3 regions of the Epibacterium sp. MM17-32 genome follow, and region 2 is predicted to be linked to each of the others. Evidence: riboswitches for the same ligand, from Rfam matches in the RefSeq annotation. Region 2 holds a riboswitch; each other region holds the start of a gene.

What was found. A riboswitch is a leader RNA that binds a small molecule or an ion and turns the genes downstream of it on or off. The one in region 2 is predicted to bind cobalamin.
Positions count from the first base shown of each region.
Region 1: another riboswitch for cobalamin. It lies ahead of MHM88_RS07465 (hypothetical protein); the one in region 2 lies ahead of MHM88_RS16085 (aromatic ring-hydroxylating dioxygenase subunit alpha).
Region 3: another riboswitch for cobalamin. It lies ahead of MHM88_RS08735 (DUF1636 domain-containing protein); the one in region 2 lies ahead of MHM88_RS16085 (aromatic ring-hydroxylating dioxygenase subunit alpha).

Region 1 is NZ_JAKRFC010000003.1:347,707-358,058, reverse strand. It holds gene MHM88_RS07475 (GFA family protein) at 256-612, shown strand; gene MHM88_RS07470 (inorganic phosphate transporter) at 750-2,234, opposite strand; gene MHM88_RS07465 (hypothetical protein) at 2,556-2,867, opposite strand; cobalamin riboswitch at 2,990-3,196, opposite strand; gene MHM88_RS07460 (bifunctional sulfate adenylyltransferase/adenylylsulfate kinase) at 3,327-5,045, opposite strand; gene MHM88_RS07455 (adenylate/guanylate cyclase domain-containing protein) at 5,272-6,954, opposite strand; gene MHM88_RS07450 (SDR family NAD(P)-dependent oxidoreductase) at 7,069-7,566, opposite strand; partial or broken gene MHM88_RS23175 (hypothetical protein) at 7,727-7,798, opposite strand; gene MHM88_RS07445 (endonuclease/exonuclease/phosphatase family protein) at 8,081-9,085, shown strand; gene trxB (thioredoxin-disulfide reductase) at 9,229-10,170, opposite strand.
Region 2 is NZ_JAKRFC010000010.1:57,263-67,614, reverse strand. It holds gene MHM88_RS16110 (ATP-binding protein) at 1-666, opposite strand, end outside; gene MHM88_RS16105 (response regulator) at 753-1,484, opposite strand; gene MHM88_RS16100 (TRAP transporter large permease) at 1,727-3,127, opposite strand; gene MHM88_RS16095 (TRAP transporter small permease subunit) at 3,124-3,798, opposite strand; gene MHM88_RS16090 (C4-dicarboxylate TRAP transporter substrate-binding protein) at 3,887-4,903, opposite strand; cobalamin riboswitch at 5,206-5,410, shown strand; gene MHM88_RS16085 (aromatic ring-hydroxylating dioxygenase subunit alpha) at 5,550-6,776, shown strand; gene MHM88_RS16080 (hybrid-cluster NAD(P)-dependent oxidoreductase) at 6,783-7,850, shown strand; gene MHM88_RS16075 (5-guanidino-2-oxopentanoate decarboxylase) at 7,973-9,538, opposite strand; gene MHM88_RS16070 (TetR/AcrR family transcriptional regulator) at 9,569-10,201, opposite strand; gene MHM88_RS16065 (helix-turn-helix domain-containing protein) at 10,320-10,352, opposite strand, start outside.
Region 3 is NZ_JAKRFC010000004.1:161,471-171,822, reverse strand. It holds gene cobN (cobaltochelatase subunit CobN) at 1-1,400, opposite strand, end outside; gene cobW (cobalamin biosynthesis protein CobW) at 1,543-2,577, opposite strand; gene MHM88_RS08735 (DUF1636 domain-containing protein) at 2,597-3,076, opposite strand; cobalamin riboswitch at 3,175-3,412, opposite strand; gene cobO (cob(I)yrinic acid a,c-diamide adenosyltransferase) at 3,437-4,111, shown strand; gene glpD (glycerol-3-phosphate dehydrogenase) at 4,224-5,804, opposite strand; gene MHM88_RS08720 (DeoR/GlpR family DNA-binding transcription regulator) at 5,797-6,591, opposite strand; gene MHM88_RS08715 (DUF1513 domain-containing protein) at 6,757-7,830, opposite strand; gene MHM88_RS08710 (imelysin family protein) at 7,870-8,886, opposite strand; gene MHM88_RS08705 (di-heme oxidoredictase family protein) at 8,886-10,352, opposite strand, start outside.

The sequences.
Region 1 (10,352 bases), on a different contig from region 2:
GCCCATATGCCATGCCCCTGGCGGGACCCGGCCTCTGGTTGGGCCCGGCGCGGCGCGCGCCCGAAGGGCGCGCGCCGCGCTGGTCGCTCCGGTCGCAGACCGGAGCGAAACACCTCCGTCCAAACGCCCCGTGAATGCCTTGAAATACGATTTGTGTTCATGCTATGTTCCTGCATCTTGAATAGGACAGCGTCCGGGCTGCGGGAGGGAAACATGATTGACGGAAGTTGTTGCTGCGGGGCCGTGAGGTTCACCTTGAGCGCGCCCCCATCCATGATGGGCACCTGTCATTGCAGCCGCTGCCGCAAGCTGGGCGCGGCGGTGATGGTGTTCATCCGGCGGGACAATCTCAGCTGGGTGCAGGGGCGCGAGGATGTGGCGCTCTATCAGCCAGAGGCCCCTTATACCTACGGGCGGTGCTTCTGCCGGCGGTGCGGCACCTCGCTGGGGGAGATCCTGTCGCAGGAGGAGAGCTTCCCGATTTCGGCCCATGCGCTGGATGGCGACCTCGACCTGCGCAATCGCTTTCACGAGTTCGTCGCCGAGAAGCCCGCCTGGTTGCCGATTTGTGATTCCGCCGAGCAGTTCGAAGGGCACCCGGTGATGTCGTGAGGCGGCGGCTCTGGGGGCGGCTGCGGGCCTGCCCTGGCGATACCAGCGCCGCCGCCGCCGGTCACCCGCGGCCAGACATGCAAAACGGCCCGCCGGCAGGGGCGGGCCGCGTGTTTCAGATCCGTCCGGGGGGCGGGTCAGCCCAGCAGGCGGGAGATCAGCAGGAACAGCCCGCCGGACAGGGTGGCGGCGGCCGGAACGGTGATGACCCAGGCCGCGACGATGGTCATGAAATGCGACCGGCGCACCAGCTTGCGGCGCCGGCGCTCGGCAGCGCCGATGCGGGGGGCGTCCGGGGCCGCGGTCTTGGCCTTGCGCATTCGGCGCTCGGTGTCCCATTCGCGGAAGAAACCGACCCCGAACACACCGCCGATGGCGATATGGGTGGAGCTGACCGGCAGGCCGAGCCAGCTGGCCACGATCACCGTGATCGCCGCCGACAGCGCCACGCAATATGCGCGCATCGGGTTCAGCTTGGTGATCTGGCTGCCGACCATGCGGATCAGCTTGGGGCCGAACAGGAACAGGCCGAAGGAGATCCCGAAGGCGCCGATGATCATCACCCAGAAGGGGATCGAGACGGCCTGGGTGAAATCGCCGGAGGTCGAGGCCTGCACGATCGCCGCCAGCGGCCCCACCGCATTGGCGACGTCATTGGCGCCATGGGCAAAGCTGAGCAGCGCCGCGGAGACGATCAGCGGGATCGCAAACAGCACCTTCAGCGACTTGTTGCGGTTCTCCAGCCCCCGCGACTGGCGGCGGATCACCGGGATCATCACCAGCCAGATCGCCAGTGCCACACCGACCCCGATCAGCAGCGCGTCGGTCAGCTCGATCTTGACGATCCGTTTCAGCCCCTTGACCGAGAGATAGGCGGCAAAGGCGCCGCCCATGATGCCCACCAGCACCGGCACCCAGGTGCGGGCGGCGGCGATCTTGTCGTCGCGGTAGATGATGCGGGACTTGATGAACCACAGGAAGGCGGCGGCGATCAGACCGCCCAGCATCGGCGAGATCACCCAGCTGGCGGCGATCGCCCCCATCTTGGGCCAGTTCACGGCGGCAAACCCGGCAGCGGCAATGCCCGCGCCCATGACGCCCCCGACCACCGCATGGGTGGTGGAGACCGGGGCCCCGATCCAGGTGGCGAGGTTGACCCAGAGCGCCGAGGCCAGCAGCGCCGCCATCATCGCGGCGATAAAGATGGTGGAGCTGGCCATGCTGCTGGGTGCGATGATGCCCTTGGCGATGGTCGAGACCACGTCGCCCCCCGCGATCAGCGCCCCGGCGCTTTCGAAGATCGCGGCGACGACAATGGCAAAGCCCATCGACATCGCATTGGCGCCCACCGCGGGGCCCATGTTGTTGGCCACGTCATTGGCGCCGATGTTCAGCGCCATATAGGCCCCGAAAGCGGCGGCGATGACGACGATGACGGTATTGTCCGCATCCCCCACGATCAGACCGGTCGCCGCGGCGACGATCAGGATGAACACGAAGGCGATCCCCAACCCGACGTTGGATCGGCCCACAAATGCGGTGGCCTGTTCCAGCGAGGACAGGCGATCGAGGTCGCGGTCCAGCGTTTCAAGGTGACGCGGCTCTAGATCGGTCTTGGACACCTGTCCTCTCCTCTGTATCTGCGCGTCGCGTCTGTAACGGTTTTGTGACAGTCCGGCAATGGCGGCAAACAGTCGACCGGACCGCGCCGCAGACCAGAGTGCCGGCGGCGCGCGCGTGCAGGTGCTGAGACGGGAGATGCCGGGGCGGGACAGCCAGTTGGCGCCGGGCCGCAAGCCGTAGCGCGCTGCGGCAAGACACATCAGGCGCCGGTGCCTGACGTGATTCTTCATCTCTGTGCAACAGCGGCGCCTCTGGCTTGCCCGTGCAGGCGGGGACTTGGTCCGGGGGGCGGCGGGCGCGCGGGCCGGTGGGTCAGGAGATCACTGCGGCATGCGGCGGCTGCGCCGGGCGGCGGCGCCCCCACGCCGGGTGCGCGGCGGCAGCGTCAACGTCAGCGGCTGCGGCGGCATATGCAGCGAGGCCCGCAGCAGGTCACAGAAGGCGGCAACCGCCGGCGACACCTCGGCAAAGGGGACGGCTAGGTCCAGCGCATGTTGCGCTTCGCGGTGGTAGCTCGCCCGGCCATTGAGCGCGCCCAGCCATTGCATGTAGCCCAGCTGGGCCATGCGGTCTGCCTCTTGGGCGGGCAGGGGGCCCACGTCAAGTTGTCGGATGGTCAGTTCAAGAATCATCACGCCCTCCGCGCAAAGGGGCGGGCCAAACGGGCAACGGCGATGTGTCAGGTCCAGTGCGGGCCATGTCGGTCTCTCCGTCCCAGGGCACCCCGCCCGGGTAAAAAGTGACTGAGGCGCGACCGCGTCGCACCCGAGATGGCAGGTCTCCTGACTCGCGGGTCGCAGCCCGTCTCCGTACCTTCCCGGACCCGAGGTCCAGTGGCGTCTTTGGAGAGGCTCGCCGCTTACAGTTGCGGGGGCAGTCACGGATTTAGGCAAGGCGCCTGCACCGTATTCCCTTTTCAGCCGGACCTGTCGATCCGGGCACCATCGCGGAAAGGATTGCAGGAACCGCGTGGCCTGTCCAGTCGGAATTCACGCCCCCGGGAGGCTGGCCCCGGGAACTGGCGAGGCAGAATAGAAAAACGGCCCGCCGGGAAGGGCGGGCCGTTTGCGATTGGTCAGGGCGCGGCAGGATCAGTTGCCGTTGATGAGGCCCATGCTTTCCAGCTTGAGCAGCACCTGATGGGCGCAGTTGTCGACCTCGACATTCTCGGTTTCGACGCTCAGCTCCGGGTTCTGCGGCACGTCGTAAGGGTCGGAAATGCCCGTGAATTCCTTGATCTTGCCCTCACGCGCCAGCTTGTAGAGACCCTTGCGGTCGCGGCGTTCGCATTCCTCGATCGAGGTGGCGACATGCACCTCGACAAAGGCGCCGTACTGTTCGATTTCCTCGCGCACGTGGCGGCGGGTGGCCGCATAGGGCGCGATCGGGGCACAGATGGCGATACCGCCGTTCTTGGTGATCTCGGAGGCGACATAGCCGATGCGCTTGATGTTGAGATCGCGGTGCTCTTTCGAGAAGCCCAGCTCGGAGCTGAGGTTCTTGCGCACGATGTCGCCATCCAAGAGCGTCACCGGACGGCCGCCCATCTCCATCAGCTTGACCATCAGCGCGTTGGCGATGGTGGATTTGCCGGAGCCGGAGAAGCCGGTGAAGAACACGGTGAAACCCTGCTGCGAACGCGGCGGCTTGGTCTTGCGCAGCTCGGCCACCACCTCGGGGAAGGAGAACCACTCGGGGATTTCCAGACCTTCGGCCAGGCGGCGACGCAGCTCGGTGCCGGAGATGTTGAGGATGGTCACGTCATCCTTGTCGGCGATCTCGTCGTTGGGCTCGTACTGGGCGCGCTCCTGCACATAGACCATGTGCTTGAAGTCGACCATTTCGATGCCGATTTCCTCCTGATGGGCGCGGAACAGGTCCTGCGCGTCATAGGGGCCGTAGAAATCTTCGCCGGCGGAGTTCTTGCCGGGGCCGGCGTGGTCGCGGCCAACGATGAAATGGGTGCAGCCGTGGTTCTTGCGGATCAGCCCGTGCCAGACGGCCTCCCGCGGGCCGGCCATGCGCATCGCCAGGTTCAGGAGGCTCATGGAGGTGGTGGCTGCCGGGTATTTGTCCAGCACCGCCTCGTAGCAACGCACGCGGGTGAAGTGGTCCACATCGCCCGGTTTGGTCATGCCGACGACGGGGTGGATCAGCAGGTTGGCCTGGGCTTCACGCGCGGCGCGGAAGGTCAGCTCCTGGTGGGCGCGGTGCAGCGGGTTGCGGGTCTGGAAGGCCACGACCTTGCGCCAGCCCAGCTTGCGGAAATAGGCGCGCAGCTCGTTCGGGGTGTCGCGGCGGGCGCGGAAGTCGTAGTGGACGGGCTGCTGGATGCCGGTCACGGGGCCGCCGAGGTAGATCTTGCCCGCCTGGTTGTGCAGGTAGTTCACCGCCGGATGCGCCTCGTCATCGGCGCCAAAGACCTTTTCCGCCTCGCGGGCCTTGTTCGGCTCCCAACGGTCGGTGACGGTCATGGTGGCGAGGATCACGCCTTCCTGGTCGCGCAGGGCGATGTCCTGGCCGATTTCGATGGAGGAGGCGAAGTCCTCGGAGACGTCCAGGGTGATCGGCATCGGCCACAGCTGGCCATCCGCCAGGCGCATGTTCTCGACAACGCCGTTGTAGTCCTCTTCGGAGAGGAAGCCCTTGAGCGGGTTGAACCCGCCGTTCATCAAAAGTTCTAGATCGCAAATCTGGCGCGGGGAAAGGTCATGGCTGGTCAGTTCAGCGGCTTCGACCTTCAGTTTCTGCGCGGAGTCATAAGATACATAGAGCTCCGGGATCGGAGCCAAATTGCTCAACATGGTCATGGGGCGTCTCTTTCGTCTGGCATCACCGCTGCACGCTGCAGCGCTCGGGGCGGGCAATACCCTTTCCGCATGTCCGAAGTCTAGCGGTGCCAGAGAAAAAGGAAATCATGGGCTTTTTCCGCCGAGATTGGATCGCTGGTCCGCAATTGGCGCCGGGAACGGAACAGATTTCAGCCTTTTGCAAAGCTGCGCAGGCCGGATGGTCCGCGGGCGCGCGCCAGCTGTGTCACGAGGCGGCGGGCTGGCCGGCAATCAGGCTGTCGAGACTGGAGGCGCGCGGCAGGGGCAGGGCGGTCACCGGGCCGTCGACGCCGCGCAGGGTGAAGGTCTCAAAGGCCAGCGGCACCTCCGCCACTCCGGCCGCGTCGAAGACCTCGCGCGAGACCAGGATCTCGACGCCGAGGTCCTTGGTCTTGGCCTCCAGCCGGCTGGCGGCATTGACGGTGGCGCCGATCAGGGTGCGCGGTGCCAGCCCGGCGGCGCCGATCTCGCCCAGCACCACGGTGCCCAGGTGCAGCCCCATGCCGATGCGCACCGGATCCTCGCCTTCGGAGGCCAGAACCCGGTTGAACCGCGCCAGGGCGACGCCGATATTGGCCGCCGCCGCCAGCGCCGCCTCGGCAGAGGAGGCCGCATCGCGGGTTTCGAACAGCGCCAGCATGCCGTCGCCCATGTATTTGTCGACGGTGCCGCCGGTGCGGGTGACCTCGGGCACGATGGCGTCAAAGAACCGGTTGAGCAGAAACACCACGTCATAGGGCAAGAGCCCCGCCGAGCGCGCGGTAAAGCCGCGGATGTCGAGGAACAGCACCGCGATGGTCTTTTCCTCGCCACCGGCGGCATGGACCTGGCGGCGGCCCTTGGGGGAATAGACCCGTTTAACCGTCAGCGCCGAGGTGGGGCGGATCTGGCAGGCCAGCCGCATGTTGTCGGCGGCGTTCACCGCCCGGAGGCTGCGGGCCTCGGCGGGGCTGGGGTCCGGCAGGCTGTCGAGCCCGTCGGTCACGGCGACCCGGCAGGTGGTGCAGCGGCCCTTGCCGCCGCAGAGCGAGGGATGCGCGATGCCTTTCATCTGCGACATCTCCAGCAGCGTCAGCCCCCGGTCGGCGGTGATCTCGGGGCCGTCCTCATAGGTGATCCGCACCGAGCGGCTGCGCTGGATCAGGCGGCGCAGTGCGAAACAGCCCATGGCCAGCCCGAGCAGGCCGAAGAACACAAAGACGCCGACGTTGGTTGCATGGGCCAGTTGCGCCAGTTCGGCGGCGTCGGGCCAGTTGTAATCGGCCATGATCTGGGCGGCAAAACCATCCTCGGCAAAAAAGTCCCACATGCGCCGCCCTTCGGTCACCAGACCGGCCAGCGCCAGCGCCGGGACCAGCACCGCGACGCCGATCATGTAGGGCACCGCATGCTGCCACCAGCGGGTCAGCCGCAGCCACATGTGCAGGCCGATGCAGCCGTGCACCCAGACCGCCAGCAGCAGCAGATACTGGTGCAGCGCCTCCGGCCCGGTCCAGAGCATGAGAATGATCGAGGACATCTCGTCCTCCAGCCCGTAGATGCGGGCGGCGTAGTTGGTGTGCACCACATGCTGGATCAGTTGCAGCGGGATCAAGACCCCGAGGGTCAGTTGCAGCCACTGGGTGAGGCTCATGCGCAGGGTCCGCCGCATCGCCACCTGCCACAGCGCCAGCCCGGCGTGCACCAGCAATGATGCATAGAGCACGATCTGGCCGGGCAGGGATTTGGTCACCGCCTCGCGCGCCTCCTGCACCGCCTCCAGCAGATCCGGCGACACCAGCCCGGCGGCGACATTGAGGAAGTGGAAGAAGGCAAAGGTGAACAGCACCAGCCCCGAGACCAGCCGACTGCGTTGAATCCAGTTGCCCTGCCAGAGTGCCTGCGCCACGTGTGAACGTTCCCCATGAGGTGTTTCACCCGGTTTAGGCGATCCGCGACGGGCTGTCACCTGCGGGATCGGCAAGGCGGGGGCGCCGCATGCAGGATCGGCACGGGCGCCGGATCACGGCAGGCTGAGTTTCGCCATGCGTCCGCCATCGACCGCATAGACCTGTCCGGTGATGAAACCGGCCTCCGCCGAGGCGAGAAACGCCACCATTCCGGCGACATCCTCGGGACGCCCGATCCGGTCCACCGGGTGGATGTGGCGCAGGTCGCGGGCAAAGGCGTCGGGGTCCGGGGCGGCGGCGATCATGGTCCGGTTGAGGTCGGAGTCGATCCAGCCCGGCGCCACCGCATTGCAGCGAATGCCCTCGGCACCATGATCCACCGCCACTGCGCGGGTGAGCCCGTGCAACCCGGCCTTGGTTGCGGAATAGGCCGCGTGGTTGGGATTGGTGCCGATGCCCTCGATCGATCCGGTGTTGACGATCACACCCTGGCTGCGACGCAGGTGCGGCAGCGCCGCCTTGATGGTCAGAAACGGGGCCGAGAGATTGAGCGCGAGATTGCGCTGCCAATCGGCGAAGGTCATGTCCTCGATCCGGGCCTCCTGCATCATGCCGACATTGTTGACCAGAATGTCCAGCTGGCCGGTGCGCGATCACTGCGTCGATCACCTGTTGCGGGCTCTCGGGATCAGTGAAATCCGCCCGGATGCTGTCGAACTCCTCGTCGTCGCCCCGTTGCGCGGTCATGACCCGGGCTCCCTCCGCGGCCAGCCGTTGGGCAATGGCGCGGCCAATTCCGGTTCTGCCGCCGGTCAAAAGCGCTGTTTTTCCGTTGAAACGCATCGGGTCCCTCCTGTCGTGAAACTCTGCGCGCAGACCGCCACGACGCAGGGGCCGTGCTAGCAGGGCGGGGCGATCCGACCTGTGGGTTTCCGTCATGATCGCGACCGGAGACGACTGTGCGCGGATGAACCCTGCCGGCGCGCGCGTTCCTCTGGGCGGAGGCGTGCCGGTATGTGACGGACAATTAACGGTGGCCGCTATTGCTCTGTTATACGGGTGTCATCAACTCAGGGCTGCATGGGCGGGTGCCGATGGGGCACGCGGGTCATCGGGAGGGCTGTGATGAAAATCATGAACTGGAACATCGAGTGGATGAACAACTGGTTTTCTGGCAATCACGATCCGCAGTGGGGCAGCGGGTCGCTCAGCGCCGGGGACGCCCATGTGGTGGCGGCGCGGGTGGCCAATGTCATCCGCGATGTGGACCCGGATGTGCTCTGCGTGCAGGAAGGCCCCAGTGCGATGCCGGAAATGCAGCTCTTCATCGAGGCGCATCTGTCCGACAATGGCGTGCCGCGCTACGAGGCGCTGATCGGCAAGGCGGGCGGCGCGCAGAAGCTCTATGTGCTGACCAAGGTGGGCGGCGCGGTGGCGGCGATCGACCATGCCACCGACGCGCCGACGCAAGAGCTGGAAAACGTGTGGCAGGCCGATGTCGATGGCGACCTCCTGTTGCAACCCTATGATTTCACGCGGCTTCCCATGGTCGTCGACCTTGACCCCCAGGCGGGCGCGCCGCTGCGGATCGTGGTGCTGCACACCAAGTCCAAATATGTCCACAACGGTCAGGCGCTGTTTGGCAACCCGGCGCGGCGGCATGAATTCATCGCCGCCGCGATGAAGGCCCGGCGCCGGATCTCTGCCGAGGGGTTCCGCCTGCGCAGCTATCTGGACCAGCTGGTCGCTGCCGATGCCGGGGCACGGGTGATTGTCACCGGCGACTGGAATGATGGTCCGGGGCCGGATTTCTTTGAACGTCAGTATCTGACCCATAATATCGCCGACATCGTGCTGGGCAGCACCTTCTATCCCGACCTGATCTTTCGCCATCCGGTGCTGGAGCGGGTGCCCTCCACCGCGCTGTTCACGGCGCGGTTTGACGATTTTGTCGACGACATCCCGGACCGGCCCTTGCTGCTGGATCATTTTGCGGTGTCGCCGGGTCTGCACGGGGACATCCGCGATGCCGGGATTGCGCATGCGGAATACGAGCGCGAACTGGAGGGCAGCGGCGCGGCCCGCACCCAGCGGGCCAGCGATCACCGTCCGATCTGGTTGACGCTCTGACAGCGGTTGCGATCAGGCGATTGAAAACGGCTCCCGAAGAGACCTCTCCGGGAGCCGTTTTTTGATTTTGGGCCAGGGTCTTGTGCCAAGATCTTGAGCAGGGTTCGTAACCGGGATCCGGGACAGAACTCCGGGGCGGGCGGTTACTCCTGCTCGGCTAGGAACCGTTCGGCGTCCAGCGCGGCCATGCAGCCCATGCCGGCGGAGGTCACCGCCTGGCGATACTTGTGGTCGGTGAGGTCACCGGCGGCAAAGATGCCGGGGATCGAGGTCTCGGTGGTGCCGGGCTTGACCTTCACATAGCCGCCATTGTGGGTCTCCAGCACGTCCTTGACCAGCTCGGTGGCAGGCGCGTGACCGATGGCGACAAAGACGCCCTTGGCCGGGATCTCGGTGATCTCGCCGGTCTTGGTGTGTTTCACCCGCACGCCCTCGACGCCGAGGGGGGCATCGGTGCCGACGACCTCTTCCAGCTCGTGGAACCACAGCGGCTCGATCTTGGGGTTCTTCATCAGCCGGTCGATCAGGATCTTTTCGGCGCGTAGCTCGTCACGGCGGTGGATCAGCGTGACTTTGGAGGCAAAGTTGGTGAGGAACAGCGCCTCTTCGACGGCGGTGTTGCCGCCGCCGATCACCACGATTTCCTGACCGCGATAGAAGAACCCGTCGCAGGTGGCGCAGGCGGAGACGCCAAAGCCCTTGAACTTCTCTTCCGACGGCAGGCCCAGCCATTTGGCGCGCGCGCCGGTGGCGAGGATCACCGCATCCGCCGTGTAGGTGGTGCCGCTGTCGCCCTTGGCCACAAACGGGCGGGTGGACGTGTCGAGCGAGGTGATGATGTCGCCGATGATCTCGGTGCCCATCGCCTTGGCGTGGGCTTCCATGTTGACCATCAGGTCGGGGCCCTGGATCTCGGTGTGGCCGGGCCAGTTCTCCACCTCGGTGGTGGTGGTCAGCTGGCCGCCGGGCTCGATGCCCTGCACCAGAATCGGCTCCAGCATCGCGCGGCTGGCGTAAACGGCGGCGGTGTAGCCGGCCGGGCCGGAGCCGATGATCAGGACCTTGGTGTGGCGCGTGTCGCTCATGGTGTTTCCCCACGTCAGATGTGCTTGCGGTCTTGCCGCCGTCGGAGACTGCATATAACTGCGACGCGCGCATGCTTAAAGACCCTCATTCTTGCATCCTGTGCAAGCCCGGCTGCCGGTTTCCAAAGCAGCTGCCATCACAGCGGGCGCCGGGGTTACAAGAATGTTGCGAGATTGTGAAA
Region 2 (10,352 bases):
AAGCTCAGCGATATGCGCGTTTATGACAATCGCGCCGATCAGATTGCCGTCGATATCGGCGATCCGCTTCAACGATCTCAGGGTGGGCGGTCCTGATGCGACCCCATGTTCCCGATTGCGTGTGACATGAGAGAACTGACTTTCTTCCGAGGACCCGGATACCAGCGTCCGGACATAAGGCTCATCGCCCTTGGCCTGCAGCTCATCCTGCGATGTAATCCGTACCGAGCCGTTGACACTATCCACGCGGACAAATTCCCGCCAGTTGCGCTGTGGGAGCAAAAGCCGAATTTGACTATAGGCATCGCGATTCTGAATGAGGCTGACAAAAAGCGTTTCCAGCCGTTTCCGCCAATGCGTCAGGCTCGATCCGTCATACGGATCTATACCGGAGGGCGTCATCAAGGAGCGAAATATCCCCGCAATGGGCGGAAATCCCACAATTGTCTCTGCATCTTGAGACATGGTTGTCAGCGTATCGAGAATATAGCGTGAATGCGTCTGATGGTTTTGAGCGATCAGCTGTTCAGTGTGCTGACGAATGCGCTGACTGGTGTCTCGATAGCTGAGCGAAAAAAACACAGCAAAAGAGACGCCTAGAATAAGGCATACACCCAATGCAACTTTGGTTTTGATTGAAATCCATTTCAATGACACGCCTGCCATCTCCTCGGCAAGTCTTTGGCGGGATTGGTTCGGATCAATTGTCGAACCACGTTTCTGTTCATTCCTGCAACGGCTGAGCCCAGACCTTATTGAATGCGTTTGCGCAATTCGTTGACTGTCAAACGCCGACCAGCGCCAACAACACTTTCTAGATCATCCATAAACGCGACTAGGTCTTTTGCGCTGCGCTCGAACATGGACAAGTTTGACAACAAAGTCGGGTCAACGGCATCGTCGCTGCGGGCCTGCATCTTGACGGCTCTGACTCCCATCATGCTGCGACGCAGTAGTTCGCGCATCTCCGGGCCACAGCTGACCATGAATTTTTCAAAGACTGATTTCAGTTCCGATTCGGAGGCCCGGGCATCGGTGAGCGCACCATAGAGCGCGCGCCGTTCGATCGCGGATGTTACCGATTTGATCAGGGAGTCGACCGTCAGCTCGTCCTTCACGATGTAGTCGGCACATCCGCGCCGCATGGCCTCGACCGCAATATGATAGTCGACGGAGGAGGTCAGCATGATCGGAACCGCGTTGACCTGCTCTTCGTGGGACAGCAGGATCCCGAGGGCATCCAGGCCGGTGTCCATGCCAAGGTCATGATCGATAAAGACAAGGTCGTAGCTGTCAATCTCCAGGCATTCCCGCATTTCATCGAGATTGGCAGCTTCGGTGAAATCGACCATCAGACCGGCTTTCCTGCAGATCTTCAGCAATCGCATCCGGTCGATTTCGTCGTCATCAATGGAAAGGACGTTCAGGAGCATCGGTTTTGCTCCCGTCGTCAACGGGTAATCGTGAACATGCATATTCGACATTTCTTGACCTTTTACTCACACAAAGCGGCTGTTCTAGCCTGCGGTACAATGACCAACTTTCACAACCAATGGTATCATTGGTGTTTGGGCTGCTTCAAAGGAAAGACTTGTCGAATTGAATTAATGAACCCCTTTCGCGCCGTGGCGAAAGGGGTGGATTACATGGAATTGTGGATGTGGAATGTATTTTTTGCGCCGCCTTTGCGCCCAGGGCAGAAACAATAAAGCGGGCGCAAAGGCGTTCAGCTGGCGAGGCCGGGGAGCCAGAGAACGATCATCGGGAATGCAACCAGAAGCGCGATCGTGACGGCATCGGCGATAAAGAAGGGCATGACCCCGCGAAACACATCCTGTACCGAAAGATCCTCCCGCACTCCTGCGACGACAAAACAGTTCAGGCCGATCGGTGGTGTGATCAGGCAAAACTCTGCCATTTTCACCACCAGAATGCCAAACCAGATGGCACACATCGGCCCGGACATGCCGAAGGCCGAATCCGACGCGGACACCAACTCGCCTCCGTTCAGCGCCATCACGGCGGGGTAGACCACGGGCAAGGTGAGAAGCAGCATTCCGATCGCGTCCATGAACATGCCCAGCACGGCATAGGCGAGGAGAATGCAGATCAGGATCAGCATCGGAGGCGCGGACAGAGAGGAAATCCAATCCGCGAAGGCATGGGGCAGGTCTGCATAACCGAGGAAACGGACGTAGATCAGGACACCCCAGATGATGGTGAAGATCATGATCGTGAGCTTGGCCGTTTCCAGCAAGGCGTCCCGCAACTGGCGCAGACGCATGCCGCGGATCAGGGCCATGATGAAGACGATGAAGGCGCCGACCGCGCCGCCCTCTGTCGGAGTGCCCCAAGCCTCGCCAAAGGGATTGTAGACAAAGAAAATGATGATCACCACGACTGCCAGAATCGGCAATGCCGGTGGCAGGGACACCAGCCGTTCACGCCAGGTGAAGCCCGTGACAGGAGGTCCGACCGTCTTGAAGATCATGGCAATGGCGATGATGAGACCCGCATAGACAACCGCCGAGAATGCCCCGGGGATAAAGCCCGCCAGCAGAAGTTTGCCCACATCCTGCTCGACGATAATGGCATAGATCACCAGAATCGCAGAGGGGGGGATGAGTGAGGCAAGGGTTCCGCCTGCCGCCACCACGCCTGCGGCAAACCGTTTGTTGTATCCCACCGCCAGCATCTCGGGAATGCCGATACGCGCGAACACCGCCGCTGTGGCGACGGATGCGCCGGACACGGCGGCAAAGCCCGCTGTCGCAAACACGGTCGAGACCGCGAGCCCGCCGGGGACCCAGGCAACCCAGCGTTTGGCGGCTTCGAACAGGGCCGTGGTCATTTGCGCGTAATAGGCAAGGTACCCGATCAGGATGAAGGTGGGTATCAGGCTCAGCGCCTGGCTGGACACCTTGGAATGCGGGACCTGGCCGGCGATCTTGACGCTGATTTCGACAGATTTTCCAAAGCGCTCAGGATCGTAGTCGAACCCGTTCCAGCGCAGCCACACCAGGCCTGCAAACCCCGCCAGGCCAGCTGCAAAAGCCACCCGCATGCCGAGCACGACCAGGACCAGCATTGCCCCGCTGACCCAGAGACCGATCTCGATATCGCTCATTTATCGTGCTCCTTGAGTTGATCGGCTTCGGCAGCGGCCTGCTCTGCGACAGATTGAATCAACGGTACTGCGGCCGGGCTTTGCAGCCCCAGGACGAAGGCACGGGCATAGGCCACGAGCTGCAACAGCAGTCTGGCGCTCAAGACGGCGAGGGCGACAGGCACCACCAGTTTCGAAGGCCAGATCGGCAGACCGATGTCGATCGAACTGTCGCGCGAACACAGCGGGCGGGCACAGTCAAATGATCTATCAAAATGCGCCCAGGATCCCCAGACAAGCGCAAACACCAGCACAAGCATGCACAGCACGGTGACAAATTCGAACAACCAAAGTGCCCGTCCATGCAACCGTCCCACCAGAATATCCATGCGGATATGCGCACCCTCCCGCTGTACGTATGACACGCCCAGAATGGCGATCAGCGGCATCAGGGCCTCAATATAGTCAACGTAGCCGGGCAGGGGGCCGTCCATCAGACCAAGCCGGTCGAAAACAGGTGCCAGAAATGTCCGGTCCAATTGGCGACCGGCCACGGAATACGCGGCAAGGAACATCAGCGAAAAAGCGGCCAGTCCGGACAGGAGGGCTGTTGCTCTTTCGATCGGCAGCAACGCCCTGTCCAGCCGCGAGATTACACTGGAATCACTGAGCACGGTTGATGAACCTGCCATTCCTGCCCCCGGTTGTTGTCTTTATCGGTGAATAGAATAGGTACGGGCCCGGCTCTGAAGATCCGGGCCCGAGGTGATCGCCGTGCGATCAGCTGCCGTTGCGATGGTCGCTCAGGGTTTTCTGAACAAGATCATACAGTTCCTGCCCGGGCAGCCCTTGCGCCTCCATGTCCTTGATCCAGGCTTCGCGGATCGGATCCGCTGCGGTGGCGCGGAACTCTGCCAGGACCTCATCGGAAATCTCGACTTTCTCGACCCCTTTTTCCTCCAGAACGGCGTCCCATTTCTTCAGGAGTTCGCCATAGTTGGCCAGATAGTGATCCAGCGCTTCCGGGATCGAGCTGTCGAGGGCTTCGCGCTCGGAGTCGGACAGGCTCTCATAGGCGTCGATGTTCACCACAACAGGGCAATTCACGGTGCCAGGGTTCAGGTTTGCCGTCCACCAGTCGGCGCGATTGATGGTGCCGAAGGACAGATGCGCATGCTGGGCGAATGCGACCGTGTCGACGACGCCAGACTCCATGGCCTGATAGGCTTCGGTTGCGGTGACCGAGGTCGGCACCGCGCCAACAGCTTTGAAGGCTTCGCCGATCCCACCCGTGGCACGCACGCGCATGCCTTCGAATTCGGCCAGCTCGTCGCGCGCTTCGCCGGTGCCGACGATATTGTACTGTGGCATCGGAGACGTCATCAGCAGCTTCGCATTCCACTGCGCCATCTCGTCAGTGGCTGCCGGGTGGCCATAGACGGCCGCGGAAACGGCAACTTCTTCCTCCAGGTTGGAAACACCGAGGAAGGGCAGCTCCAGAACGGTAATGACGCGGTTCTTGTCGCGGTGATATCCCGCGCAGAATTGCGCCATCTCGAACGCACCAATGGAAATACCATCGAGGTTTTCACGGTTCTTGGACAGGCCGCCGTAGCTGATGTTCATGGTGAACGCGCCATCGGTCTTTTCCGAAACCAGCTCCGCCAGTTTTTCGACGTGTTCCGTGAAGGCGCGGCGTTTGCCCCAAACGGACACGTTCCACTCGGTCGCCATGGCTTCGGCGGCAAAGGCACAGGTCAGGGTTGCGAGGGCGGTAAGCCCCAAGACATTTTTCATAATTTCCTCCCCAATTACGCATCTGAAGTGCGCGGTATGGGCGCAGGATCACCATTATGCCCCGGTTTGCCAACCCAAAAGTTGGATCCGATCATCGGTGGACGCGGCAGACGCTGCGTAGCAAGGCGTTCCACAGTGGATTGAGAAGAACCTCGTTGCGGATTGGACTTAGCCTGGACCAGCCGGCGGCCGTCGGGGCAAGACCCTCTCGACGGGGCCGCTACAGCGCACCGGGAATCTGCGCCTTGTCTCGAACCAAATAAACAATGTCGCAAATCGCAGATCGGGATTTGCGAATCTCGGTACAACTCGGTCCCAGAGGTGCCGCCCGGCGTGTCCGGGTGGAGAATTGGGAAGCCGGTGTAAATCCGGCGCTGCCCCCGCAACGGTCATGGAGACAGCGGGTGCGACATCGGCCACTGGGGGGAGGAACCCGGGAAGGCGTCGCACTTGGACCATCTGGTCTTCTCCTGAGCCCGGAAACCAGCCTCGAAAGATATCGTCAACCGCGGGTGGCGGTTTGGGCATCTTGAAGGGCGCGGCTTCCTCCGTTGCGACCTGACGGATTCCCATTGCCATCTGCACAAAAACCAACCGCGTGACGCTCCGTCTCAGGATCGCGAGCAGGCGGCAGGAGAGTCAGGGAATGAACAGCAATCTCAATGCGCTGATCGCCAATCATACGCCGGGTCATGCGCTCGCGCAGGCGTTCTATACCGACGCCGAGGTGTTCGAGACTGATCTACAAGAGATCTTCTACAAGGAGTGGCTCTTTGCCATTCCCGCCTGCGAACTGGAAAAGGCCGGCAGCTATGTGACCCATCAGATTGGGGCCTTCAACGTCATCATCGTGCGCGGCAGCGATGATGTGATCCGGGCGTTCCACAATTCCTGCCGCCATCGCGGGTCTGTCATCTGCAAGGCGAAGAAGGGCAACAATCCGAAACTTGTTTGCCCCTACCATCAGTGGACCTACGAGCTGGACGGGCGTCTGCTTTGGGCTCGGGATATGGGACCGGATTTCGACCCTGCACAACACGGGCTCAAGACAGTCCACTGCCGCGAACTGTCGGGGCTGGTCTATATCTGTCTTGCGAAGGACGCCCCGAGCTTTGACGCGTTTGCCGACACGGTTCGCCCCTATTTGGACGTGCACGACCTGTCGAACGCCAAAGTGGCCTACGAGAGTTCGATCGTTGAGAAGGGCAACTGGAAACTGGTCTGGGAGAACAACCGCGAGTGTTATCACTGCGGCGGCAACCACCCCTCCCTGTGCCGGACCTTCCCCGATGATCCGTCGATCACCGGTATCGAGGGCGGCGAAACCCCCGCCAATCTGCAAGCGCATTTCGACCGTTGCGAAGGGGCCGGTATGCCGTCACGCTTCTTCCTGAACGACGACGGGCAGTTTCGGATTGCCCGCATGCCGCTCAAGGAAGGCGCTGAAAGCTATACCCTGGACGGCAAGACGGCGGTGCGGCGCTGGCTGGGGCGGGCGGCGTTTGCCGATGCCGGCTCCTTGTTGAAATTCCACTATCCGACCACCTGGAACCACTTCCTGTCGGACCACTCCATTGTGTTCCGCGTCACCCCGATCAGCCCGACGGAAACCGAAGTGACCACCAAATGGTTGGTGAACAAGGACGCGGTCGAGGGCGTGGACTACGATCTCAATCGCCTGACCGAAGTCTGGATCGCCACCAATGACGAGGACCGCGAGGTCGTCGAGTACAACCAGATGGGTATCAACTCTCCCGCCTATCAGCCCGGGCCGTATTCCGCGGTGCAGGAAAGCGGCGTGCTGCAATTCGTGGAGTGGTACCTCAATACCCTTAAGCGCAACCGCGATCCCCAAGCCATCGCGGCGGAGTAAGACCAAATGCCCAAAATGAGTGAACGCGCGATCTGGAATGATACGGAGATGCTGGAATGTGTCTCCATCATACCGGAGATGGACAATACTGCGTCCTTCACCTTCAAGGCGCCGTCCGGTGCCTTGTTCGACTTTGACCCCGGCCAGTTCATGACGCTTGAGATTCCGGTTCCCGGTGGCCCCGTGCACCGCACCTACACGATCTCCTCGTCGCCATCGCGCCCGCGCACGATCACCATCACCGCGAAGGCGCAGCCGGACAGCATCGGAACGCGCTGGATGCTCGACAATCTGAAGCCGGGGGTGCGGATCAGAGGCATCGGCCCGGCGGGGTTGTTTACGAACGCCGGCAGCCAGTCAAAGAAGTTCCTTTTCATTTCCGCCGGATCGGGCATCACGCCGATGATGTCGATGACCACCAGCATGTGGGACGACGGGGATGATCTGGACATCGTGTTTGTGAACTGTGCCAAGCGGCCGTCGGAGATCATTTTCCGGCAACGCCTGGAGCAGATGGCCAGCCGTTCCGAAGGGCTCGACCTGAAGTTCGTGGTGGAAGAGCCTGATCTCTACCGCCCCTGGACAGGCTACCAGGGCGTGTTCAATCAGTTGATGCTGGGCCTGATGGCGCCGGACTATCTGGAGCGCGAGGTCTACTGCTGTGGTCCGGAACCATTCATGCAGGCGGTCCGGGACGCGTTGGCCGGTCTCGGCTTTGACATGGACAACTATCATCAGGAGAGCTTTCACGCGCCGGTCGCGAATGAAGCTGATCAGCCGGATCTCGATGATGTTGTGCTTGATGATGACGCCAAGGCCGAAATCACCTTTGCAACTTCCGGTGTCACTGCCAAGGTGGCCGAGACGGATACGGTTCTGGCAGCCGCGCGTGCAAATGGCCTCAATATCCCATCGGGCTGCACCTTTGGGGTCTGCGGCACGTGCAAGGTGAAGAAAACCTCCGGCGATGTGCATATGGTGCACAACGGCGGGATTTCGGATGATGACATAGAGGCAGGCTACATTCTCGCCTGTTGCTCGAACCCGATCGGCAAGGTGTCGGTCGAAGTCTGAGCCGCCTTTCACCTGTCGGATTGGCAAGAAGCCGCGCCCGGGTCCACGAGCGCGGCTTCTGTCGTTGAGGGCAGGTCATATCCTCACGAGGCGGTGGGCAAGGCACGCCCTGGTGTGGGTCCCTACATTTCGATTTCCAGCAGCATCGGACCCGAGAGAGGAAAAAGGTCAGCAAGCGCGGCACGCAGCTGATCTGGGGACGTGCGTTTGAAACCGAGACCATAGGCGGCGGATACTGCCTCGAAATCCGGTGCTCCGGGGTGGCATCCAGTGGCCTTAATGCCTGCGGCTTCCATGGAGTTCGCGATCTCGAGGAATGCGTTGTTGTTCCAGACCACGAACAGGATGGGGATGTTCTCGTCGCTCGCCACACCCAGTTCCGGCAAGGTGAACTGAGCGCCGCCATCGCCCATGAGCGCGATGACAGGTGCGGTCGGATCGGCGATGGCGGCCCCGATCGCGGCCGGGATCGCAAACCCGAGCGCACCAAATCCGGTGGCCCCGTTGAACCAGCCGCCGGGGCGGTCGTGATCGTAAGCCAGGTTTGCGGCATACACCGCTTGCGTGGAATCCCCGACCATGATCGCGCCCGGGGCCGCATCCCGCAGGATTTCGATCTGCTCGATCAACGCACCATAGCCAGGTGCGGTGGTGTCGATTTCGCGCAGCGCCGCATTGCGTGCGGCCTCTGCGCGGCCCGCGCCACCAGTCCCGGGCTTGCTGTCGATCTCGGCAGCCAGTCGCGGCAGACACCGATCCAGATCACCGGTCACCGCGACCTCCGCCGGGTGGCGGCGCAGTTGATCGGCGCATATGTCGATGCGCAACAAGGACGCCATCCTCGGGTAGCTCCCTGTCGCATACATATCGTAGTCGGTCGGACCAAGTTCAGTGCCAAGCGCAAGCACGCAATCGGCGTCTTCGATCAGCTCCCGGACGGCGTGCAACGACGGGCTGGCGGCGACGGTGAGCGCATGCCCATGCATCAATCCGCGCGCATTGACGGTTTGCACCACGGGTGCGTCGAGTTTCTCCGCCAATTGTGTGAGCGCCGCGTCCTGTCTGCGGCAACCGCCACCGGCGATGATGACGGGGCGCGCGCACTCTGCGAGACGTGCCAGGATGGGCGCAAGATCCGGGTCATCGGGGGCGGGGGCATCGGTCAGCGACAGATCATCCGGACCTTGCAGGCCCATGACGTCCGTCGGCACCTCGATATGCACGGGCGCCGGCCGTCCGGCGAGCCCGGCAAACGCACGACCCAGCGCCCCGTCGAGCCCGGCTGCGTCCTCCACCTGCTCGGCGTGCTTTGATACTGTTTTCGACAATCCCAACTGATCGGGCAGTTCATGAAGCAGGCCCAGCCCCTTGCCAAGGCTGTCGCGGCGGTTGACACCCGTTACCACGATCATGGGGGAACTGTCGGCACGTGCTTGCGCCATGGGCGTCAGCGTATTGACCAACCCCGGGCCGGTAATCACGAACACGACGCCAGGTTTGCCGGACACACGCGCATAGCCATCCGCCATGAAGCCCGCCCCCTGTTCATGACGCGGTGTAACGTGGCGAATGTCGGCAGCTTCGATCCCACGGTAGAGTTCAATGGTATGCACCCCGGGGATGCCGAAAACCACCTCAACCCCGCGATCAACGAGGTTCTGCGCCAGGGCTTGACCGATCGTTGGCATGCTTTCTCCTTGTATCTTCCTTGGTCGGGGTCAGCTATTTGCTGGCAACCCCAGAATGGCGAATAGGGTCGCCTCCGCCACTGCGATCAACCGTTCCGGCGGCAGCATGTCCGGCAGCATCGACCCTTCGAGCCAAAGCCCGTCGAGGACCGCGTTGCAGGCGATCGCCTTCTGTTCGACCAAGGCCGGGTCGACGGGCGCGCCACGGGCTTCGAGCGCTTCTGTGATCAGCGGCTCCAGTGCATTGCGAAAGCCGAGATAGGTATCGATGTGGATCTGTTTCATCCGCTCATCATGCGGAACCATCTGAATGAAACCCGCCCAGATCTGCAAACCGGCCCCGTTGGTCACCGGCGGAGAGAGCGTGTCCCGAATACATTGGCGCAATCGGTCCGCGAGTGTCCGGTCTGTATCTGTCGCCGACGACAGGGAGAGATGCGCCATCTTCTGCATGTGAAAGGAATAGGCCGCATACATCAGATCTTCTTTGGTGCGAAAGTGATGCCGGATCAGGCTGAAGGCAACGCCGGCCTCGGCCGAGATTTCGCGCACGGTCGCTGCCGAAACCCCCTTGCGCGCAATCACCCGCAGTGTGGCTTCGACAAGCTGCTCACGGCGCAGCTCCGGGCTTTCCCGGCGAAATTTAGGTTTGTTGTCAGACATTCCGGACCCCACGATTTATTGCACATTCGTGCAACAGGGTGCGGAAATCAAGGCTAAAGTGGATCAGACCACATAGCCTGAGATCAACTTCCATGTCCCCAGAGGACCGAGAGGATGCTCAATCAAGCCCCTCGATATGCGTGCAGGCCCA
Region 3 (10,352 bases), on a different contig from region 2:
TCCCTGATCGCGGGGTCCTGCTCGGGCGCGCCCCAAGCCGCGGTGAGATCCTCGCGCAAGCAGGCGGGCAGGTGGGCGAGTGCTGCGAGATAGTCCGAGAGCGGCCATGTCAGCGTCTCATCCGAGAGGCGCGCGCCAAGGTCTGCCTTGGCCGTGACGTCATAGCCCTCGGTCGCAAGGGCGCGCAAAATCTCGGACGTTGAGGCCAGCGCGTCCAGCCCCACCGCGTGAGCGAGGTTGTAATCGCGCCCCGGATAGGTCGAGAGTACCAGCGCAAGGCGTTTGTCGGCGGGCGTTTGGCGGGCGAGCCGCAGATGCGCCTCGATGCGATCCAACGCCGCCTCCACCCGCTCCGGATCGGCGCGATGGGTGAAACGGGAATATTCCAGATCGGGGTCGCGCTTGGTGGGGGATTTGAAGCTGACAACACCGGCAAACAGCCGACCGTCCACCTCTGGCAGGACCACATGCATGGCCAGATCCGCAGGCGACAGGCCGCGATCCGCCAGATCCCAATCCTTGCGCCGGGCCGTGGACAGCGCCACCTGAAACACCGGACAGCCCGTGAGGCTTAAGGGGGAGGCGCTGCCATCGCGCCCCTGCGCGGAAAAGGCGGTGGCGTTGATGAGCGCGGCGGGGTTCAGGGCGGGCAGTTCTGCGCGCAGCCAGTCGACCGCCTCGGGGACCTTGAGGCTCGGCGCGAAGACCCCATAGGCAGCATACCCGCGCGCGCGCAGGCTACGGATCATCGCATCCACAGGGGCGGTGTCGGCAGAGGTCAGATAAGAGCGATAGAAACTGACCAGCACCAAGGGTTTGTTGATTTCGGGCAAGGCATCCAGCGCGCCCCGGTCGGGGTCGTAGAAGCCGAAATCAGGCACGGTTTTCTTGCCGATCACCGGGCTGGCATAAAGGCCAGAAGCCAGCGCCAGCTGCGCCAGTGCCGCTTGCGCGGCAACAGCACCGCCCGCATCGCACAGCGCCTGAAGGCGGCGCAGGGTGGAAACCGGCAGGGTGGACAGCTCATCAAGGCGCGGATCTTCCTGACCGTCGGCGGGCAGGATTGCCAGCGCGATGCCCTTGCGCCGGGCCAGATCCTGAAGCGTGGCCAGACCGTAGGACCAATAACTTTCACCACCGATCAGCCGGACCAAGACGCCCTTTGCGCCCTCCAGCGTCTGCTCGGCGTAGACATCGACCGAAAGCGGGTGTTTGAGCGCCACCAGATTGGCAAGTCGCGTGGAGGGGAGTTTGCCGTCCGCGCGGTGCCAGCCCGCCGCGAATGCGCCAAGGTCGCTGTCGGAAAAGGACAGCACCACCAGATCGCCGGGGGTCTGCCCGACGTCATAGGGGGTGTCTGTTTCTCCGAGCCCGTGGCTTTCGCGGAAGACGACGTGCATGAGGTTAGCTCCGTTTGGACACGCCGAGGATAGCCCCGGACCGCGGGGGGGGGAGAAGCCCCCGCCCGGGGGGGCGGTCGGGGGCTGTCCGGCCTCTCGGCCGGACGAAAACGATGTGTTTCCACTTCGCCCGCATAGAAACTCAGGCCCCGAGGTCGGCGTGGATGCCTGCTGTGTCGATGTTATCATGCTCGGCGATCACAACCAGCTGGGTCTTGCGCTCCTGTGCGCCCCAGGGTTGGTCGTATTGCGCGCGCAGGCGTTCGCCCACCGCTTGTACCAGCATTCGCATCGGTTTTCCTTCCACGGCCACATAGCCCTTCACCCGCAGGATGTTGCGGGCGCGGGCCATCTCGATGATCCGTTTTTGCAGGTCTTCGGGATCGGAGACTTCGCCCATTTCGACCACGATGGACTCAAAATCGTCATGTTCGTGATCGTGATGGCCGTCATGATGGCTGGGGCGGGCATCAAGGTCGTCTTCGGCGGCGGCCCCCAGACCGAGGATCACGCGGGGGTCGATCACGCCCTCGGTCATTGGCAGGATGGGCAGCTTGCGCGGGGCCTCGGCCTCGATCACGGCGCGGGCTTTCTCGACGCCGGCCTCACCGGCCAGATCGGCTTTGGACAACAGCACGATGTCCGCGCAGGAAATCTGATCCTCAAAGACCTCGGACAGCGGTGTTTCGTGATCAAGGCTGTCGTCCGCCTCGCGCTGGGCCTGCACGGCGTCCAGATCCGGCGCGAACTGGCCCTTGGCGACGGCCTCGGCATCGGCCAGGGCGATCACCCCGTCGACGGTGATGCGCGAGCGGATCGCGGGCCAGTCGAAGGCTTTGAGCAGCGGCTTTGGCAGTGCCAGACCAGAAGTTTCAATGACGATATGCTCGGGCGGCTCGGGCAGCGCCATCAGGCTCTCGATGGTGGGGATAAAATCATCGGCCACGGTGCAGCAGATGCAGCCATTGGCGAGTTCCATGATGTTTTCCGCCGGGCAGCTCTCGTCGGCGCAGGATTTCAGGATGTCGCCATCCACACCGGCGGTGCCAAACTCATTCACCACCACGGCGAGGCGCTTGCCCTGCGGGTTTTGCATCAGGTGACGGATCAGAGTGGTTTTGCCAGCCCCCAGAAAGCCGGTGATGACGGTGACGGGGATCTTGTTCAATGTGGTCATGTGAAATGGGCCTTTCGGGTCAATCCTGCGCAAGCTCGGTGGCAGGCGTGTCTGGGGTGTCATTGGAAGAGTCGCCACGCTCCGGTGCGGGCGTCGGGGTCAGCGCGACGCTTGGCATGGAGACGGGCGGAATGCGGGCGATGGATTGTTTGCGAAACACCACCGGGCGCTCGCGCCATGGCACAAACCCATCCTCGGTCGCCGCATAGGCGGCCGCACCGGCGAGGATGTCCTCAAGATGGGCATCCGGGTCGAGATCGCCGTAGATATAGCTCCAGCGCGCAGGGCCACCGGAGAGATGTAGCGTGCAGGACCGCGAGCAGGCCGAGAGGCACTCGACCCCGCGCACGGTGACGCCGTCGGGCAGCGCGCTGCCCGCAAGACGGTCGGCAAGGATGCGGCCGGGACGCATGGCTTCGGGATCGCTGCCGGTCTGGCGACAGGTGGTGCAGACGGTCAGGACAACCGGCTCCGGGCTCTGGCTGGGGGTCTCTCCCATGCGGCCTTTTCTCCTCCTCAGCGGCGAGGCGGGGCAGGCCAGATGGGGGCGCATGCCACGTGTGGCAGGCCCTCAACCGGTCGCGGCACACCCCGTCCGCCGGTTTCACACGCGCTGGCAGGTCTCCCGGCTTGCGGATGCCAGACCCGGGTCGGGCGCTGACGGTCGTCCCGCCTTCCCGGTGCCACCCCTTGGGGGGCGCCAGTGGCGTCGGGAGACCTCTCCGGTCACGGTCGCGGGGGCGGCTGTGCTTGGGGCGCGCTGCGGCGTGCCTTGTCACATTCCCTCTTCGCCCGAAGGGTGTCACCTTCGGGAACCAACGAAAATCCCTTGCGCCATGGGGGCACTCTTTGTCAAGACATGGGGCCAAACAGCAGGAGCGACCCCGTGAGCGATCAGACCAGCGCAAGTAGCGAAACCGACATCTCGGACGAAGAAGCGGCACGCCATGCCTCTAAGATGGCAAAGAAAAAGGCCGCCCGTGATCGGATGATGAAAACCAAGGATGGCGAAAAGGGTCTGATCATCGTTCACACCGGCCCCGGCAAGGGCAAGTCGTCCTCGGGATTCGGTATGATCATGCGCTGCATCGCCCATGGCATGCCCTCGGCGGTGGTGCAGTTCATCAAGGGCGCGTGGCAGACCGGCGAGCGCACTTTGATCGAGGAGAATTTCTCGGATCTGTGCCAGTTCTACGCGATGGGCGAGGGGTTTACCTGGGAAACGCAGGATAAGGCCCGCGATATTGCAGCAGCCCGCGCGGGCTGGGAAAAGGCCAAGGAGATGATCCTTGATGAGAAGAACACCATGGTGCTGCTCGATGAGATCAACATCGCGCTGCGCTATGAGTATCTGGATTTGCAGGAGGTTCTGGAGTTCCTCGTCGAGCATAAACCGCCGATGACCCATGTGGTGCTGACCGGGCGCAGCGCCAAAGAAGAGCTGATCGAGATCGCCGATCTGGTGACCGAGATGGCGCAGGTGAAGCACCCGTTCCGGGCTGGTATCAAGGCTCAGAAGGGCGTGGAGTTCTGAAACCTCAGCGTGTGTCGTGAGCGGGTATGCGAGGCGCTGCCTCGCGCTCCGGGATATTTTGAGTTAGAAGAGGGAGGGGCGCTGTGCCCCTCTCTTTTGTCGTTCTGTCTTGTTAGTCGATGACGCGGGATTTGATGTATGTGTCGACCGCAGTGCGCGCATCAGGGTCCAGACGCAGGCCGAGTTTTGTGCGTCGCCACAGGAAATCCTCGCCCGTGCGCACCCATTCGCGGGCAATTGCCCAGTCGAGTTCGCGGGCCGTGATGGTCGCGCCGAAGCTCTCGCCCAGATCGCTCTGCGCCTTGGCGTCGCCCAGAACAGCCCAGGCCTCGGTTCCATAGGCGCGGATCAGGCGGCGGGTGGCGTAGGCCGACAGGAAGGGATACGCGCGCGCCAGTTTTTCGCGCAAGCGGGTGACATCTTCGACCGGGAAGTCGCCGCCGGGCAGGGGCACACCTGCGGTCCACTCCGAAGGCAGGCTGGGGAAGACCTCGTTGATTTTATCCAGCGCCGCCTCGGCCAGTTTGCGGTAGGTGGTGATCTTGCCGCCAAAGACATTGAGCAGCGGGGCCTGTGTCTTGTCGAGCGTCAGCACATATTCGCGTGTCGCGGCGGAGGCGGAGCTTGCGCCGTCATCATAGAGCGGCCGCACGCCGGAATAGGTCCAGACGATCTGGTCGCGGGTCACGGGTGTGTCAAAATAGTTCGACGCGAATTTGACCAGATAGTCCTGCTCTTCCTCGGTGCAGATGGGTTTGGTCTCGGGATCGGGGTGATCGGCGTCGGTGGTGCCGATGAGGGTGAAATCCTCCTCATAGGGAATGGCAAAGATGATGCGCCCGTCCTGCCCTTGGAAGAAGTAGCAGCGCCCGTGGTCGTAGAGTTTAGGCACCACGATATGGCTGCCGCGCACGAGGCGCACGTTTTCGCGGCTGTTTTGGCCGAGCTTCTGGCGCAGCACATCGGCCACCCATGGCCCACCTGCGTTCACCAGCATTTTTGCGCGGCGGGTGGTTTCTGCGCCGGTTGCGAGATCCTTCAGGTGGATTTCCCAGTGATCCGCGTGGCGGGTGGCATTCACGACCTCGGTGCGGGTCATGATCTCGGCTCCACGGGCCTCGGCGTCGCGGGCGTTGAGCACCACCAGGCGGGCGTCCTCGACCCAGCAGTCGGAATATTCAAACGCCTTTTTGAATTTGGAGTTCAAGGGCTTGCCTGCCTCATCCGTGGTCAGGTCCACGGTTGAGGTGCCGGGCAGGATGCCGCGTTTTCCAAGCGTGTCGTACATGAAAAGACCCAGCCGGATCAGCCATGCCGGGCGGCGGCCTTTCATCCATGGCATGACGGTGGTCAGCAGTTTGGAGGTCGGCGTGGTGTTGTCGAACCGCATGTCCTTGTGGAAGGGCAGCACGAAGCGCATCGGCCATGAGATATGCGGCATGGCGCGCAGCAGCACCTCGCGTTCGATCAGGGCCTCGCGCACCAGACGGAATTCGAAATATTCCAGATAGCGCAGGCCGCCGTGAAACAGTTTGGTCGAGGCCGAGGAGGTGGCGGAGGCGAGGTCGTTCATTTCGGCCAATGTCACGGAGAGGCCGCGACCGGCGGCGTCGCGTGCGATGCCGCAGCCGTTGATGCCGCCGCCGATGATGAACAGGTCGGTGATGTCGGAGGTCTTGGGCGTATCAGTCATTTTCGCTGCTTTCGGTTTCGGGGCCGCCGTCTGCGATCAGGATTCGTGTGCCGGACGCGGCTGCGGCCTCGGCAAACTCTGCCGGAACAGGGCGGTCTGTGATGACAAAATCCAGCTCCGCGAGGGCGCAGATGCGCACGGGGGCGGAGCGGTCGAATTTGCTGCCGTCACACATCAGGATGCGCGTGCGGGCATTACTGAGGATGGCGCGGGCGACGGAGACTTCGCGGGCGTCGTGATCGAGGATCGCGCCGTCTGCGTCCATGGCGGAGGCGCCGATGACGGCGTAGTCGACCTTGTAGCGGTTGATGAATTCCACCGCCTCTTCGCCGACAATGGCACCGTCGCTTTGGCGGATGGTGCCCCCCACAAGGATCAGGTCACGCGCCTCCATACCCATCATCATATTGATAATGTTGATATTGTTGGAGAGGACCGTCAGGCCCTTGTGACCGGAGAGCGCGCGCGCCACCTGTTCGGTGGAGGTGCCGATATTGAGCGCGATGGAACAGTTTTCAGGGATCACATCGGAGGCCAGTGCGGCCATCGCGCGTTTGCCGCTGGCATTGAGGCTGCGGCGCTCGGCATAGCCGCGATTGGCGGCGGAGCTGATGCGCACGGCGCCGCCATGGACGCGGCTCAGCTGGCCACGGGCAGACAGATCGCGCAGGTCGGTGCGCACGGTCTGCAAAGAGACGCCAAAGCGGCGCGCGAGGTCTTCAACCTCGACACGATCCTGCTGCGTGAGCAGAGAGAGGATTTCGTTTTGGCGGTCGCTTGCGTCCATGAGCTTTCCTTTTTACGGATTCATATAGGTCACATCGCTTGTTTTGTCATGTGAAGTTTTCGTTTTGATGGGATTGTACGCGAAAAAGAAAACCCCTCGCGCGGGTGCGGAGGGGATTGGGCCGAAACTGGCGGCGCTTTTGGCCTTGTGGCCGGACAGAGAGGCTCAGAGCAGTGAAATGAGGTGATTGTCCCAGGCCAGCGGCGCTGTGGCGAGGTGCTCCACTTCTGTGCCGATCCGCGCCACGGCACCTGTTCCGGTGCTGGCGAGAAAACCTTCGCGTAGGGTCGCAAGGCCGCAGACATCCAGGAGCGCATGTTCGGCCAGCAAAGCACCGCTGGCGCAGTCCATCACCTGCACCACGCCACCGCGGGGCGAGGTCACGGCGATCTGCGTCTCATCGCCAGAAAACGCAATGGAGCCGCCATAGCCATTGAGGTTGCGCAGGCACGGGTCGTCCGCCGCCATCAGGCGCGGCGCGTCGCCGGGGCGGTGCAAGCCCACGATGGGCACGTCCGCGCCCAGATCGCCCTGCCATTGCATGGCAAACCCCACGGTGCCATCGCTGCGCACGGCGATATGGCGGATGGAGTTTTTATGCAGATCCGAAGGCAGTTCCATCTGCTCCTGTATCTCACCCGACAGGCTCAGATAGCTGAGGTTCGGGCGCATAAAGGGGATGTTGAGCTTGGCGCGGCCAGTATCCGGGTGGGTCTCGATGCCGCCATTGGCGACCACCAGACCGGGGGCGTCGCGGCGCAAGAGCATCTCATGCGGGCCGATGCCGCCGGAGGGAAACTGGCCGATGCGGCGATAATCGCGGGCGTTCCAGACGCCAATCATGCCTTCGCCGCTCTCGAAGGCATTCTCGGTCGTATACATCACCTCGCCCTCGGGGGAGAACACGCCATGACCGTAGAAGTGATGCCCCTCCGGTGGCTCCAGCCGCGCCAGTTGCGCGCCGCTGCGGCAGTCGACCACATCGGCAAACCGACCGGGACGGCGGGCAAAGGCCACCGCTTCGGGCCGGGTGGGGTGGGCGCTGGCGGCATGGCCCCGATCCGGCAGGGAATGGCGAAACAGCACCTCGCCCGCCGCAGACAGGCCCGCGACCACAAACAGCCCCAACTCGTCCTTGCCCGCAGAGAGATAGGCGGGTGCGCCCGCGTCAGCCCAAGTGGCGGAAGGGGCCATGCCGCTGGCCATCAGGCCTGCAATGAAGCCGCGTCGAGAGGGCATTTGTGAACTCCTGTCTTGGATCGGAACAGATCGTTTGGCTCAGTCGCCATCCAGCGCGTTGAACCCGGCCTCCACCCCCAGCTTGGGGCCAAGGTTCAGTGCGGCGATGTCTTTGATCTCACGCACATCCTGTTGCAGCGTTTCCAACAGAAAACGTTTTTGTGGATCACTCACCCCGGCAAAGCTGGGGTCATCGGCAAGGTTCGCGGCGTGGCGGTCGGCCTTGTCGAACAGCTGGGTCAGATGTTGCGAGAGTTCCTGATCGCCTTCGGACAGGAGTAGTGCCAGTTGACGCAGGCTATCCAGCTGGATCTGCACATGGCGCAAGGAACGGCCGGAGCGGCGGGCCTCGGCGCGATTGGGGCGCGGGGTGTCAAATGTGCCAAGCGGGCGGCCAAGGCGCATATCGGCGAGGATCTCCAGCCCGGTGGTGAAGGCCTTGAACAGTTCCTGATGCGCTTCCTCATCGCTGCGGTAGCGCTCATCGGGGTGGCGCAGCTTGTCGGCGTAGTCCTCTTGCCAATCGGTCAAAATCGCAGTGCTGTTTCGTGACAGATCCTGTGCGACCGCTTTGACAAACGCGCAGGCATAGTCCGGGGAGGTCAGATCCGCATAGGCGGGGTCATAAAAGAGGTACTCCAGCGCATAAAACCCGCGTACCGCGACCGATGCTGTTGCGAAATCCTCGGGCGTGTTGACCACCGGGTCGCTGTCCAACAGCAGGCCGCGCAGGGCCTTTGGGGTCTTGGAACGGCTGTCGGGCCAGAAGGCGATGGCAAAGGCGCGGTTGTCGGCCTCGGAGGGGCCAAAACGCAGGTGGCTGGCCGCAACCCACGCGTCAAAGGCCTCCCCCCAAGCGGTACGCACGGTCTCTGATGTGGGGGCGCAGTCGTTCTGTGTAAGGGTCGCAAATTCGGCAGTCTCGGTGGCCAGACGCGCGTAGGTGGGCAGGATATGCTGGTCGACGACCGCATCCGTGAGCGCATCGGCGCGCGCCAGTCCGGTGAGAGCAACAAGGGCGCAGGCGGTGGACGCCAGTCGAGACAAGACAGACATCAAAGAGACTCCAGAAAGGTGATAAGGGCGGCGCGATCATCAGGGGGCAAGGCGACAACAGTGTCGCGGGCGGCTTGAGCTTCTCCACCATGCCAGAGGATGGCTTCCAGCAAAGTGCGGGCGCGGCCATCATGCAGGAAGGTGGCGCGGGTTGAGACCTGCTGCGTCAAGCCAATCCCCCAAAGCGGTGCGGTGCGCCATTCGCGCCCGGTCGCGCGCGCTTCGGGTCGGTTGTCTGCAAGGCCCTCGCCCATGTCGTGCAACAGCAGATCGGAATAGGGCCAAATGAGCTGAAAGCTCTGCTCGGGGCGATCAAGCAGGCGGTGGGTGACAAATTTGGGCTGGTGGCAGCTGGCGCAGCCGCTGTCATAGAACACGGATTTGCCGCGCAGCACTTCGGGCGCGTCCAGATCGCGGCGGGCTGGCACCGAGACATTGCGGCTGTAGAAGGTGACCAGATCCATATTGGGCTGGTCAATTTCGGTGACGCGCACGTCGCCGTCGCCGTGCGGCGCGCTGCGGCAGGCGTCCTGCAAGGCCGTGCAATCGCCATAGGGCTGCGGAAACAGCGGTGTCGAGATGCCGATATCGCCGGAAAACGCCGCTGCGGATTGTTCGTGGATGGTGGCGGTGCCCGCCTTGAGGCCAAAGCGCCCCAGCATCACTTGACCAAATTCCTTGGACCAGACGAGATTTGGCCGCCCCGATATACCATCGCCGTTCTGATCGTCGGGATCGGCGAGGGCGAGGATATCAGCCGTCGGGATCGCCTCTAACAGGCCCAGGCCGATCATCGGTGGAGCCACGCGCGGCGAGAGCATCGCCTTGGCATGCAGGGGGCCGTATTTCAGCGCGGTGGCTTCAAACGTGGGCTTGCGCAGGCTGACCACCTCGCCGCCATTCAGGGTGATCTCTTCCTCGGTGTAGGTCACCGACAGGCGGTATTCGGGATTGACACCGGGGCTGGAGAAATCCTGCAATTGCCAGCCATAGGTCGGCTCTGGCGACATGCCGATATAGTCGGGAATGGCGCGCAATGCGGGGGGTACCGGGCCGGGAATGGAGACGCGTAGAAAGGTCGAGGCAGAGCGATAATCGGGCCCCTCGGGCAGATGCCCCCGCCCGTCGCGGATGTGGCAGCGTTGGCAGGCACGTGCGTTGTAGACCGGACCCAGCCCATCAGAAGCGCGGGTCGAGGACGGCGAGAACACCCAGAGTTTGTCAAACAAGGCCTCGCCCAGCCGAAACTCCAGCCCCTGTTCAAAGGTCAGGTTCACCGGCGGTGTGCTAAAGGCCTCGCGGTCATTGCGATAGGGCAGGGTGGCGGCCCCGGCGGGGAGGTCCTCGAACGGCTCGGGCGCGGTGAAGTCATCCGCAGGGGCAGTGACGCGCGCAATGCGGCTGGTTTCGTCCTTGGTGCGTGGCAGAACGGAAAGATGCGGCTCCGCTAGGCCATCCGGGGGCGG